2 regions of the Xanthobacter sediminis genome follow, and region 1 is predicted to be linked to the other one. Evidence: predicted binding sites of a transcription regulator. Region 1 holds the regulator's gene; the other holds the start of a gene.

Region 1 (5,474 bases):
CCTCCACCGTGTGCATGCGGCCGAGGTTCCTCAGGTCGTCGTCCTCAAGCGCCTGCACGCCGAGGGAGACCCGGTTGACCCCCGCCGCCCCGTAGCCGTGGAAGCGCGCGGACTCCACCGAGGTGGGGTTGGCCTCCAGCGTGATCTCGGCGCCGGCGGCGAGCGGCCATGCCGCATCAATGGCCTCGAGGATGCCGCCCACCGTCTCCGGCGTCATCAGCGAGGGCGTGCCGCCGCCGAAGAACACGGTCTCCGCCCGCCGGGGGCCGGTGAGGGCGCGCATGTGGGCGATCTCCCGCCGGTAGGCGGAAAGAAAGCGCTCCTGGTCCGGCGCCTCGCGCCGCACATGGGAGTTGAAGTCGCAATAGGGGCACTTGGCGAGGCAGAACGGCCAATGCACGTAGACGCCGAAGCCGCCCTCGGCGGACGTGTCCGCCCCCTCCCCCGCCAGCGGAGGAAGGTGCGTCGCGCGCGGTGAATGGGGGGCGCCCAAGTCCGCAGTCTCCACCGTCACGCCTTGAGACACGCCTGGGAGAGCTGCAGGAAGGCACGGGCGCGGTGCGACAGGCCGAAGCCCCTGGGCGGCATGGAGTGCTTCTCCTCCGCCGTCATCTCCGCGAAAGTGCGGGTGTGGCCCTCGGGCACGAACATGGGATCGTAGCCGAAGCCCTTGGCGCCGCGCGGCGGCCACACCAGCGAGCCTTCCACCACGCCCCGGAACTCCTCCAGGTGCCCGTCCGGCCAGGCGATGCACAGGGCCGAGACGAAGCGCGCCCGGCGCTGTTCGGGCGCGGTGGCGCCGGCCTTCTCCAGCTCGGCCTGGACCTTCTCCATGGCCATCTCGAAGTCGCGGTCCGGCCCCGCCCAGCGGGCGGTGTGGATGCCCGGCGCGCCACCGAGCGCATCCACCACGAGGCCGGAATCGTCCGCGAAGGCGGGGAGCTGCGCCGCGCCCGCCGCCGCCTCGGCCTTCAGCCGGGCATTGCCCTCGAAGGTGTCGGCGGTTTCCTCGGGCTCGGGCAGGCCGAGCTCGCCGGCGGAGACCGCATCCACCCCGAACGGCTCCAGCAGCATGCGCATCTCGATGAGCTTGCCGGGATTGTGGGTGGCGACCACGAGCCGCCCGGTGAGGATGCGGTGGGCCATCAGGCGATCGCCTTCTTCTGCAGTTCCACCAGTTGCTCCACCCCGCTGCGGGCGAGGCCGAGCAGGGAGAGAAGCTCGTCCTGCGAGAACGGGGTCTTCTCGGCCGTGCCCTGGATCTCGACGATGCCGCCGGAGCCGGTCATCACGAAGTTGGCGTCGGTCTCGGCCACCGAATCCTCGGCATAGTCGAGGTCGAGCACCGGCGTGCCCTCGTAGATGCCGCAGGAGACGGCCGCCACGTGCTCCTTCAGGGGCATCTCGCGGATCATGGAGCGCGCGCGCATCCAGGAGAGGCAGTCGTGGAGCGCGATCCAGGCGCCGGTGATGGAGGCGGTGCGGGTGCCGCCGTCGGCCTGGAGCACGTCGCAGTCGATGGTGATCTGCTTCTCGCCCATGGCGACGAGATCCGTCACCGAGCGCAGGGAGCGGCCGATCAGGCGCTGAATCTCCTGGGTGCGGCCGGAGGGGCGCCCGGTGGTGGATTCGCGCCGGGTGCGGTCATGGGTGGCACGCGGCAGCATGGAATATTCGGCGGTGACCCAGCCCCGGCCCTGGCCCTTCAGCCACGGCGGCAGGCGCTCTTCCAGGGTGGCGGAAACCAGCACGTGGGTGTCGCCGAACTTCACGAGGCAGGAGCCTTCCGCGTGGCGCATCACGCCCCGTTCGAATGAAACGGCGCGCATCTCGTTGCTGGCGCGCTTGCTGGGGCGCATGGCGTATTCCTTCATGTCTCTCGCTTCGGGCGCTCCTTTTGGAGCGGCGGGGGCGAAACCGCAAGGGCGGGACGGCTGCAACACGCTTGAAGCGGAGGGCGGGAGGCGACACATATAGGGCAGCCGCCCCCGCGGCCGCCGCGTGCGGGATGGCCCCAGACAAGGCGTGCGCATCCGTGGCGATCGATCCTCTCTTCTCCCTGTCCTCCGGCGCCCTCGCGCAGATCGACGCCCGCGCGCGCGAGATCTTCCGCCAGATCGTGGAGAGCTATCTCGCCACCGGCGAGCCCGTGGGCTCGCGCAACATCTCCCGCCTCATCCCCATGACGCTTTCGCCCGCCTCGGTGCGCAACGTGATGGCGGACCTGGAGGCGGCGGGCCTCATCTATGCGCCCCACACCAGCGCCGGGCGCCTGCCCACGGAACGGGGCCTGCGCTTCTTCGTGGACGCCCTGATGGAGGTGGGCGACGTCAACGAGCGCGACCGCACCAGCATCGAGACCCAGGTGATGGCCGCCGCCCGCAACACCACCGTGGAAGGGGTGCTGCAGGAGGCGTCCACCCTGCTCTCCGGCCTCGCGCGGGGGGCGGGCGTGGTCACCGCCACCAAGACCGACCCGCGCCTGAAGCATGTGGAGTTCGTGCCCCTCGACCCCGGCCGGGCGCTGGTGATCCTCGTCTCCGAGGACGGGCAGGTGGAGAACCGGGCGGTGGGGCTGCCGCCGGGCCTGCCGGTGTCCGCCCTCACGGAAGCCACCAACTTCCTCAATGCCCACATCCGCGGCCGCACCCTGGCGGAGGCGCGGGCGGAAATGGAGAGCCTGCTCGCCGAGCTGCGGCGCGACCTCGACGCCATCACCGCGCGGGTGGTGGAGGAAGGGCTCGCCTCCTGGTCCGGCGACGACCCGGCTGAGCGCAAGCTGATCGTGCGCGGGCAGGCAAAGCTGCTGGAGGACCTCCACGCGTTGGAGGACCTGGAGCGCATCCGCCTGCTGTTCGACGACCTCGAGTCGAAGCGCGAGGTGGTGGACCTCCTGGGCCGCGCCGAGGAAGCGCAGGCGCTGCGCATCTTCATCGGCTCGGAGAACCGGTTGTTCTCCCTGTCCGGCTCCTCCACCATCGTGGCCCCCTACCGCGACGGCCAGGGGCGGGTTTTGGGCGTGCTCGGCGTCATCGGGCCCACACGGCTCAATTATGGGCGCATCGTGCCCATGGTGGACTTCACCGCCCGCCTCGTGAGCCGGGTGCTCGGCGCGCCGGGAGCGGGCGACGCGGCCTGATGGCGCGTCCCCATCTGATCGCGCAGGCTTGATTTTTGCCCTCCGCGCTCCGATATGCCGTGGGATCAACGGCAGGTCCGCACGGACCTTCTCCAGCCAAAAAGGAAAGACCGGATGAGCGAGCAGACGCGCGCGCCGGAGACCGGCGACGGCATCGAGGACACGGGGCTCAATCAGGCGGGCGCTCCCGAGGCGGGCGCTCCGGCAGAGCCCTCGCTACAGGCAGAGAAAGAGCGCCTGGAGGCGGAGATCGCCGCGCTGAAGGACAAGTATCTGCGCGCCTTCGCCGAGGCCGAGAACGTGCGCCGCCGCGCCGACAAGGAAATCGCCGACGTCAAGGTCTACGGCATCGCCTCCTTCGCCCGCGACATGCTGACGGTCGCCGACGACCTCAGCCGCGCCCTCTCCGCCGTGGACGATGAGACCAAGGACCAGGCCGAGGGCGCCGTGAAGGCGCTGCTCGAAGGCATCGAGATCACCGAGCGCGGCCTTGCCCAGGCGCTGGAAAAGCACAAGATCCGCCGCATCGAGCCGCGCGGCGAGAAGTTCGACCCCAACCTGCACCAAGCCATGTTCGAGGTGCCGGACCCGTCCGTGCCCAACGGCACGGTGGTGCAGGTGGTGCAGGCCGGCTACGTCATCGGTGAGCGCGTGCTGCGCCCGGCCATGGTGGGCGTCGCCCGCGGCGGCCCCAAGGCCGAGGCCCCCGCGCCCGAGGCCAAGCCGGAAGGCCAGGCCTGACGGCAAGGCAGCGACGGGCGGGCTTGCGGTCCGCCCGGAGCCAGTCTCTGGCGGGGAGCGAGGGGGATCATCCAGGCGCGAAAGTTCCGCCCCCCGTGGAAGTCCCCATTCCCCAACATCCTTAAGAGCACCGCAAGTGGCGTGTTGTGGCTTGGGCCTGCGGCGCCGCGCGGTCGCTAGCGGGCGCCAGCCCCCCTTCCGCCCGCTCCAGCTCGCGGACATCGCTCTATATCTTTGGGTTGACGCGCCTTCCCCACGCGAGCCGACATCCACTTCGCGCGAACGCGCTCCATCTGCCGACGCACGATCCTCTGCGCGCAAGCCGGCCGGACGCGCCGCCCGAATGCGCTTCAGGTGCGCTCCCGGAGCAGGGCGGGATGGCGCGCCACTCCGTCGCCGGAAGCGAGGCCGTCCCCGCCCGCACGACCGTTCACGATGGTGACGAGGGCGTCCGCAATCATGCGGCCGGTAAAGGGCTTGGCCACGCGCGGACGGTCTGCCAGGGCGCGCGGCACGGGCTCCCGTCCGGTGAAGGCGGAGCAGAACACGAAAGGCACGCCCCGGTCCGCCAGCATAGCCGCCGCGGGAAAGACGCTCTCGCTGCCGAGGCTCACATCCAGAAGGGCTGCATCAAGGCTTTCGCTGCCGGCTGCCGCCATGGCCGCCGAGAGGCTCGCCACGGGCCCCACCACATCGCACCCGAGGGTACGCAGCTCACCTTCCAGGCCCAGGGCGACCAGGAACTCGTCTTCCACGACGAGCACCCGCAATCCCGCGAGGTCCATGGTGTCACGCCTTTCGCCCGTGGGCCACGGCGCGTGAACGCCGCGGCGCCTTTCCCGGCCCTCCCCTCCGGCCGCCCCGGCACGAGGACGGGGCTGGACCGGCAGGCTTCGGCCGTTTTCCGCTCAACGGGCGGCGGGGGCGAAAGTTCCCTGGGTCTTTAGGCGTAAGGCTCCGACACGAAAGGCTTCGCCATCACGCAGCGGGCCGCGCGATGGCGAAAGCGGAACGATCAGTCCTTGGCGCGTTCCACGTAGGAGCCGTCAGCGGTCATCACGACCACGCGGGTGCCGGAGGAAACGTGCGGGGGGACCATGGTGCGCACGCCGTTGGAAAGCACGGCCGGCTTGTAGGAGGAAGAGGCGGTCTGGCCCTTCACGGTGGGCTCGGTGTCCACGATCTCCAGGGTGACGCGCGCCGGCAGCTCGATGGCGATGGGGTTGCCATTGTGGGTGGAAAGCATGCACTCCATGCCTTCCTGCAGATACACGGCAAGGTCGCCCATCACTTCCTTGGAGACCGTCACCTGATCGAAGGTCTCGGGATTCATGAAGGTATAGCCTTCCGAATCCTCGTAAAGGAAGGTGTGCGGGCGGTCTTCCACGAAGGCGCGCTCCACCTGCTCGGTGGTACGGTAACGCTCGGAGATCTTCACGCCATCGGAGATGCGGCGCATGTCGAGCTGCGTGACCGGCGTGCCCTTGCCGGGATGGATGTTCTCGGCGGTGAGCACCACATAGAGCTTGTCGTCGATATCGACCACATTGCCTTTGCGCAGGGAGCTGGCGATGACCTTGACCACGTCGCGTCT
Region 2 (5,474 bases), on a different contig from region 1:
GCCGGAGATGAAGGACTACCAGACCTTCTGCGGCACCTGAGGCCACCGACCTCCGGTTCCTGACCGGTGCCACGCGGGTTTCGTTCAAAAGCCGCGCAGGGCGCCCAGAAGGCCCGTGGCGGGATGGGACCGGGGGCAGGGTGCCTCCTGCCAAAAGAAAAGGGCGCGGCCGAAGCCGCGCCCTTCCTTTTTTCACAGACCGATGGGGCTGGATCAGAAGTCCATGCCGCCACCGAAGCCGGCCCAGCCGGCTTCGGTACTCGAAGTCTCGGTCGGCAAGGACGTTCTCAGAAGTCCATGCCACCCATGCCGCCCATGCCGCCGCCGGGCATGGCGGGGAGGGCCGCGTCCTTCTTCGGCAGCTCGGCCACGAGGGCCTCGGTGGTCACCAGCAGGCCGGCCACGGAGCCGGCGTCCTGCAGCGCGGTGCGCACCACCTTGGCCGGGTCCACGACGCCGGCGGCGACGAGGTCCACGTATTCCTCGGTCTGGGCGTTGAAGCCGAAGTTCGGATCGGTCGCCTCGAGCACCTTGCCCACCACGATGGAGCCTTCCACGCCGGAGTTCTCGGCGATCTGGCGGATCGGGGCCTCAAGGGCGCGCAGCACGATCTTGATGCCGGCCTTGATGTCGGCATTGTCGGAGGAGACGGCCTCGACGGCCTTCTTGGCGCGCAGCAGGGCCACGCCGCCGCCGGGGACGATGCCTTCTTCCACCGCGGCGCGGGTGGCGTTGAGCGCGTCGTCCACGCGGTCCTTCTTCTCCTTGACTTCCACTTCCGTGGAGCCGCCCACGCGGATCACGGCCACGCCGCCGGCCAGCTTGGCGAGACGCTCCTGGAGCTTCTCACGGTCGTAGTCGGAGGTGGTGCCTTCGATCTGCGCCTTGATCTGGGCCACGCGGGCCTCGATGTCGGCCTTCTCGCCGACGCCGTCCACGATGGTGGTCTTCTCCTTCTCGAGGATCACCTTCTTGGCGCGGCCGAGCTGGGCGAGGGTCACGTTCTCGAGCTTGATGCCGAGATCTTCCGAGATCACCTGGCCGCCGGTGAGGATGGCGATGTCCTCCAGCATGGCCTTGCGGCGGTCACCGAAGCCGGGAGCCTTCACCGCCGCGACCTTCAGGCCGCCGCGCAGCTTGTTCACCACCAGGGTGGCCAGGGCCTCGCCCTCGACGTCCTCGGCGACGATCACCAGCGGACGGCCGGACTGCACCACGGCCTCGAGGACCGGGAGAATCGGTTGGAGGCCGGAGAGCTTCTTCTCGAAGATGAGGATGTAGGGCTCTTCCAGGTCGGCGATCATCTTCTCCGCATTGGTGATGAAGTACGGAGAGAGGTAGCCGCGGTCGAACTGCATGCCTTCGACCACGTCGAGCTCGGTGTCGGCGGTCTTGGCTTCCTCGACGGTGATGACACCCTCGTTGCCCACGCGCTGCATGGCGCCGGCGATCATCTCGCCGATGGAGCTGTCACCGTTGGCGGAGATGGTGCCCACCTGCGCCACTTCGGCGGAGGAGGAGACCTTCTTGGCGCGGCCCTGGATGTCCTTGAGGGCGGCGGCGACCGCGAGGTCGATGCCGCGCTTCAGGTCCATCGGGTTCATGCCGGCGGCAACCGCCTTGGCGCCTTCCTTCACGATGGCCTGGGCCAGCACGGTGGCGGTGGTGGTGCCGTCGCCGGCGAGGTCGTTGGTCTTGGAGGCGACCTCACGCACGAGCTGGGCGCCGAGGTTCTCGAACTTGTCCTCGAGCTCGATCTCCTTGGCGACGGAGACGCCGTCCTTGGTGATGCGCGGGGCGCCGAACGACTTCTCGATCACCACGTTGCGGCCCTTGGGGCCGAGCGTGACCTTCACGGCATTGGCGAGGATATCCACGCCGCGCAGCAGCTTCTCGCGCGCGTCAGCGGAAAACTTGACTTCTTTGGCAGCCATTGCGGCCTCCTGACTTGAATTTCCAAATGACCGAAGGGGTCACATCACCTTTGGGCGAGTCACTTGGCGATGACGCCGAGGATGTCGCTTTCCTTCATGATGAGCAGGTCCTGGCCGTCGATCTTGACCTCGGTGCCGGACCACTTGCCGAACAGCACGCGGTCGCCGGCCTTCACGTCGAGGGGAACGAGCTTGCCGGCCTCGTCGCGGGCGCCGGCGCCAACCGCCACAACCTCGCCCTCCTGGGGCTTTTCCTTGGCGGTGTCGGGGATGATGATGCCGCCGGCGGTCTTCTGCTCGGCTTCGATGCGCTTGACCACCACGCGGTCGTGCAGGGGACGGAAGGACATGGGTCTATTCCTCTCGGAACATGGATTTGCCGCGGCTCGCGCCGCTGCCTACACTGCTGGCACTCTCGAAAGCGGAGTGCCAAGCTCGCCGGGGAGATAAGCGCGCCTCCCCGCTCCGTCAAGGCGGGCGGCTGAAACTCGCTGCGCGCGGGGGCGGGATACGAACCGGTAACCGGCACCGCGTAAAGTCGTTTTCCGAAGGCCGGCGAGGCGGTTCGCCCCGCGCGGCGGCAGCCGGCACGAAGCATTATCGACGCCGCGGGGATGAGCCGTTATGGTCGGCGCGCCGGCCGGCACCCGTGTGGGCGATGGCAAGGACCGGAGTTGAGACGGCGGAGGCCTCGGAATATCCCATGAACATCACGCTTGCACGATCGAACGCGCGCCCCGGGAAGTCTCCTCGCGCCGGCCTCGCCGGGGTGGCCGCCACCGCGCTGGCGCTGACGCTCGCTGCCTGCAGCACCACGCCCTCGGAGCCGCCTCCGCCCGCAAGGCCGGTGTTCACCAGCCCCATTCCGCCGGACCGCCTCGTCGGCCGCTGGGGTCTTGCCGCCTACCACCGCCCCGATGATGCCGGCCGCACCGAGACTCAGGCCAAGGCCCAGTGCTCGAATCCCTATGTCATCACCGCCGGCAATGGCGGCGGCGTCATGATGTACCTCGCCGATGACAACAAGCTGACCGAGGTGGTGTCCAAGCAGGTGGGCAACGGCCCCATCTTCCTCGGCCCGCCCGACGAGCCCGCCGGCGCGCAGACCGACCGCCAGGTGATGCGCTTCGACGGCAACGTGCTGGTGCTGCGCTGGGTCGATCAGGAGGTCGCCAAGCGCTACGGCACCATGGTCTACGTGCGCTGCAGCTGACGTGAAAAAGGCCGGCGCCCGAGAGGGGCCGGCCTTTTTTGAATCCCGGGGGTCGTGACAAGGGGCGCCCTGCGCGCGGGGGAGGAGCGGCAGGCCCGCGCGGGCGCCGCCGCTCTCCCGGCCTCAGTCTTCCTTGTAGCCGAGCTGCTGGATGCCCTGCTCGGCGCCATAATACTTGTAGGGCAGGAACTTGCCGGACATGGAGATGGCGACGCGGTCGCCCTTCTCGTTGGCCTCGCGGGCGATATCCATGTTGAAGTCGATGGCGGACATGATGCCGTCGCCGAACTCGTCCTCGATCAGCGCCTTGATGGCCGGGCCGTTCACCAGGATCAGCTCGTAGAAGCGATAGATCAGCGGGTCGGTGGGCGGCATCTGGGTGCCGCGCATGGGTACCTCGTTCAGCATCCGCTCCTCGATCTCGGAGAGGCCGAACAGGGTGGCGGCCTTCTTGGCCAGGGGCTTCACCAGCTTCATCTGGCCCAGCAGCGCGCCGGTGATGAGGATGGGCGAGATGCCGCCGATCTCCTCGCAGATATACTTCCAGCTCCAGCCCTTTTCGCGCTTGATGTCGAGGATCTTCTCGGTGAGCTGCTCGCGCTTCATTTTCGTCTCCATGCTTGGATGTCGGATTTCGGATGATGTGCCGGCGCCGGCGGGGCCGTCGGCGGGCGGGTGCCTCGCGCCTCAGTCGCGGCCGGTGGCCGCGGCGGGAAAGCGGATGGTGTTGGCGGTCTCGGCGGCCTCCGCCGCGCGGGCGGCGCCGCCGAGCTGGACGGTGGGCGGGCGGCGGGTGTCGTAGCCGGCGGGTTTCTCGTCGCGGAAGGTGCGGCTGCGGCTTACCAGGAAGTCCACCAGGTGGTTGCGCACCGCGTAATAGTCCTCGTGGCGGTGGATGCTGTCGCGGGCGCGGTCCTTGGGCAGCGGGTTCTCTACCACCTCGGCCACCATGGCCTCCGGGCCGTTGGTCATGAGCACGATCCGGTCGGCGAGGTAGATGGCCTCGTCCACGTCGTGGGTGATCATCACCACGGTCTGCCCGGTGGAGGTGCAGATGCGCCGCACCTCGTCCTGCAGCGTGCCGCGGGTGAGGGCGTCGAGGGCCGAGAAGGGCTCGTCCATGAGCAGGATCTTCGGCTCGATGGAGAGGGCGCGGGCGATGCCCACGCGCTGGCGCATGCCGCCGGAAAGCTCGGCCGGCTTCTTCGCCTCGCTGCCCTTGAGGCCCACGAGCTCGATGAAGCGGCGGGAGCGCTCCTCCACCTCGGCCTTGCCCGCCTTGCGCCAGCGGGAGGTGACCGCATAGGCGACATTGCCGAGCACGCTCTTCCAGGGCAGCAGCGCGTGGCCCTGGAAGATCACGGCGCGGTCGAGGCTGGGGCCGGAGATGGCCTGCCCGTCCACGATCACCGCGCCCTCCGAGGGTGTCTCCAGCCCCGCCAGGATGTTGAGCACGGAGGTCTTGCCGCATCCCGAGTGGCCGATGATGCACACGAACTCGCCGCGCGGCACCTGGAGCCACAAATTCTCGAAGATGGTGGTCTCTCCGCCCTCGCGCCTGGGGTAGCGCCGGGCGATGCCCTCGATGGAGATGAACTTAGCGTCGGTCTCGGCCATGGCGCTCACTCCGGGAAGGTCACGCGCCGCTGGAGGCGCGCCAGGATGAGATCGAGGACCATGCCCACGAGGCCGATCAGCAGGATGCCGACGATCACGTTGGAGATGGACAGGTTGTTCCACTCGTTCCACACGAAGTAGCCAATGCCGGTGCCGCCCACGAGCATCTCCGCCGCCACGATGACGAGCCAGGCGATGCCGATGGAGATGCGCATGCCCGTGAGGATGGTGGGGGCCGCCGCCGGCAGGATCACCGTGAACGCCCGCCGCCACGCGCCCACCTCCAGGGTGCGGGCCACGTTCAGCCACTCCTTGCGCACCGCGCCGACGCCGAACGCGGTGTTCAGCAGCATCGGCCACACCGAGCAGATGAAGATGACGAACACGGCCGAGAGGTTGGAGTCCTTGATGGTGTAGAGGGCGAGCGGCATCCAGGCCAGGGGCGAGATGGGCTTGAGCACCTGGATGAACGGGTCGAGCGCCCGATAGGCCAAAGGCGACATGCCGATGAGGAAGCCCAGCGGCACCGCCACCAGCACCGCCAGCCCGTAGCCGATGGCGACCCGGCCGATGGAATAGAGGAGCTGGAGGCCCAGCCCCTTGTCGTTGGGCCCGTTGTCGTAGAACGGGTCCTTCATGGCGTCCCAGAGCTTGTGCGCCACGTCGAGCGGCCCCGGCATGGCGGACTGGGCCCCGGCCGTGGTGATGCC

What was found. The regulator HrcA, encoded in region 1, represses chaperone genes, less so after heat shock. The targets are predictions, from matches to a motif close to GTTAGCACTCNCNNNNNGNGAGTGCTAAC.
Region 2: the regulator HrcA is predicted to act here: its motif matches at 2,340-2,368, upstream of groES (co-chaperone GroES).

The regions. Positions count from the first base shown of each region.
Region 1 covers NZ_JBAFWH010000011.1:54,973-60,446, reverse strand. The annotation lists gene hemW (radical SAM family heme chaperone HemW) at 1-451, opposite strand, end outside; gene rdgB (RdgB/HAM1 family non-canonical purine NTP pyrophosphatase) at 511-1,146, opposite strand; gene rph (ribonuclease PH) at 1,146-1,859, opposite strand; gene hrcA (heat-inducible transcriptional repressor HrcA) at 2,009-3,139, shown strand; gene grpE (nucleotide exchange factor GrpE) at 3,254-3,880, shown strand; gene V5F61_RS15205 (response regulator) at 4,231-4,665, opposite strand; gene efp (elongation factor P) at 4,896-5,465, opposite strand.
Region 2 covers NZ_JBAFWH010000002.1:291,075-296,548, forward strand. The annotation lists gene V5F61_RS03250 (protein adenylyltransferase SelO) at 1-40, shown strand, start outside; gene groL (chaperonin GroEL) at 288-1,934, opposite strand; gene groES (co-chaperone GroES) at 1,994-2,284, opposite strand; gene V5F61_RS03265 (hypothetical protein) at 2,638-3,147, shown strand; gene cynS (cyanase) at 3,271-3,753, opposite strand; gene V5F61_RS03275 (ABC transporter ATP-binding protein) at 3,835-4,764, opposite strand; gene ntrB (nitrate ABC transporter permease) at 4,770-5,474, opposite strand, start outside.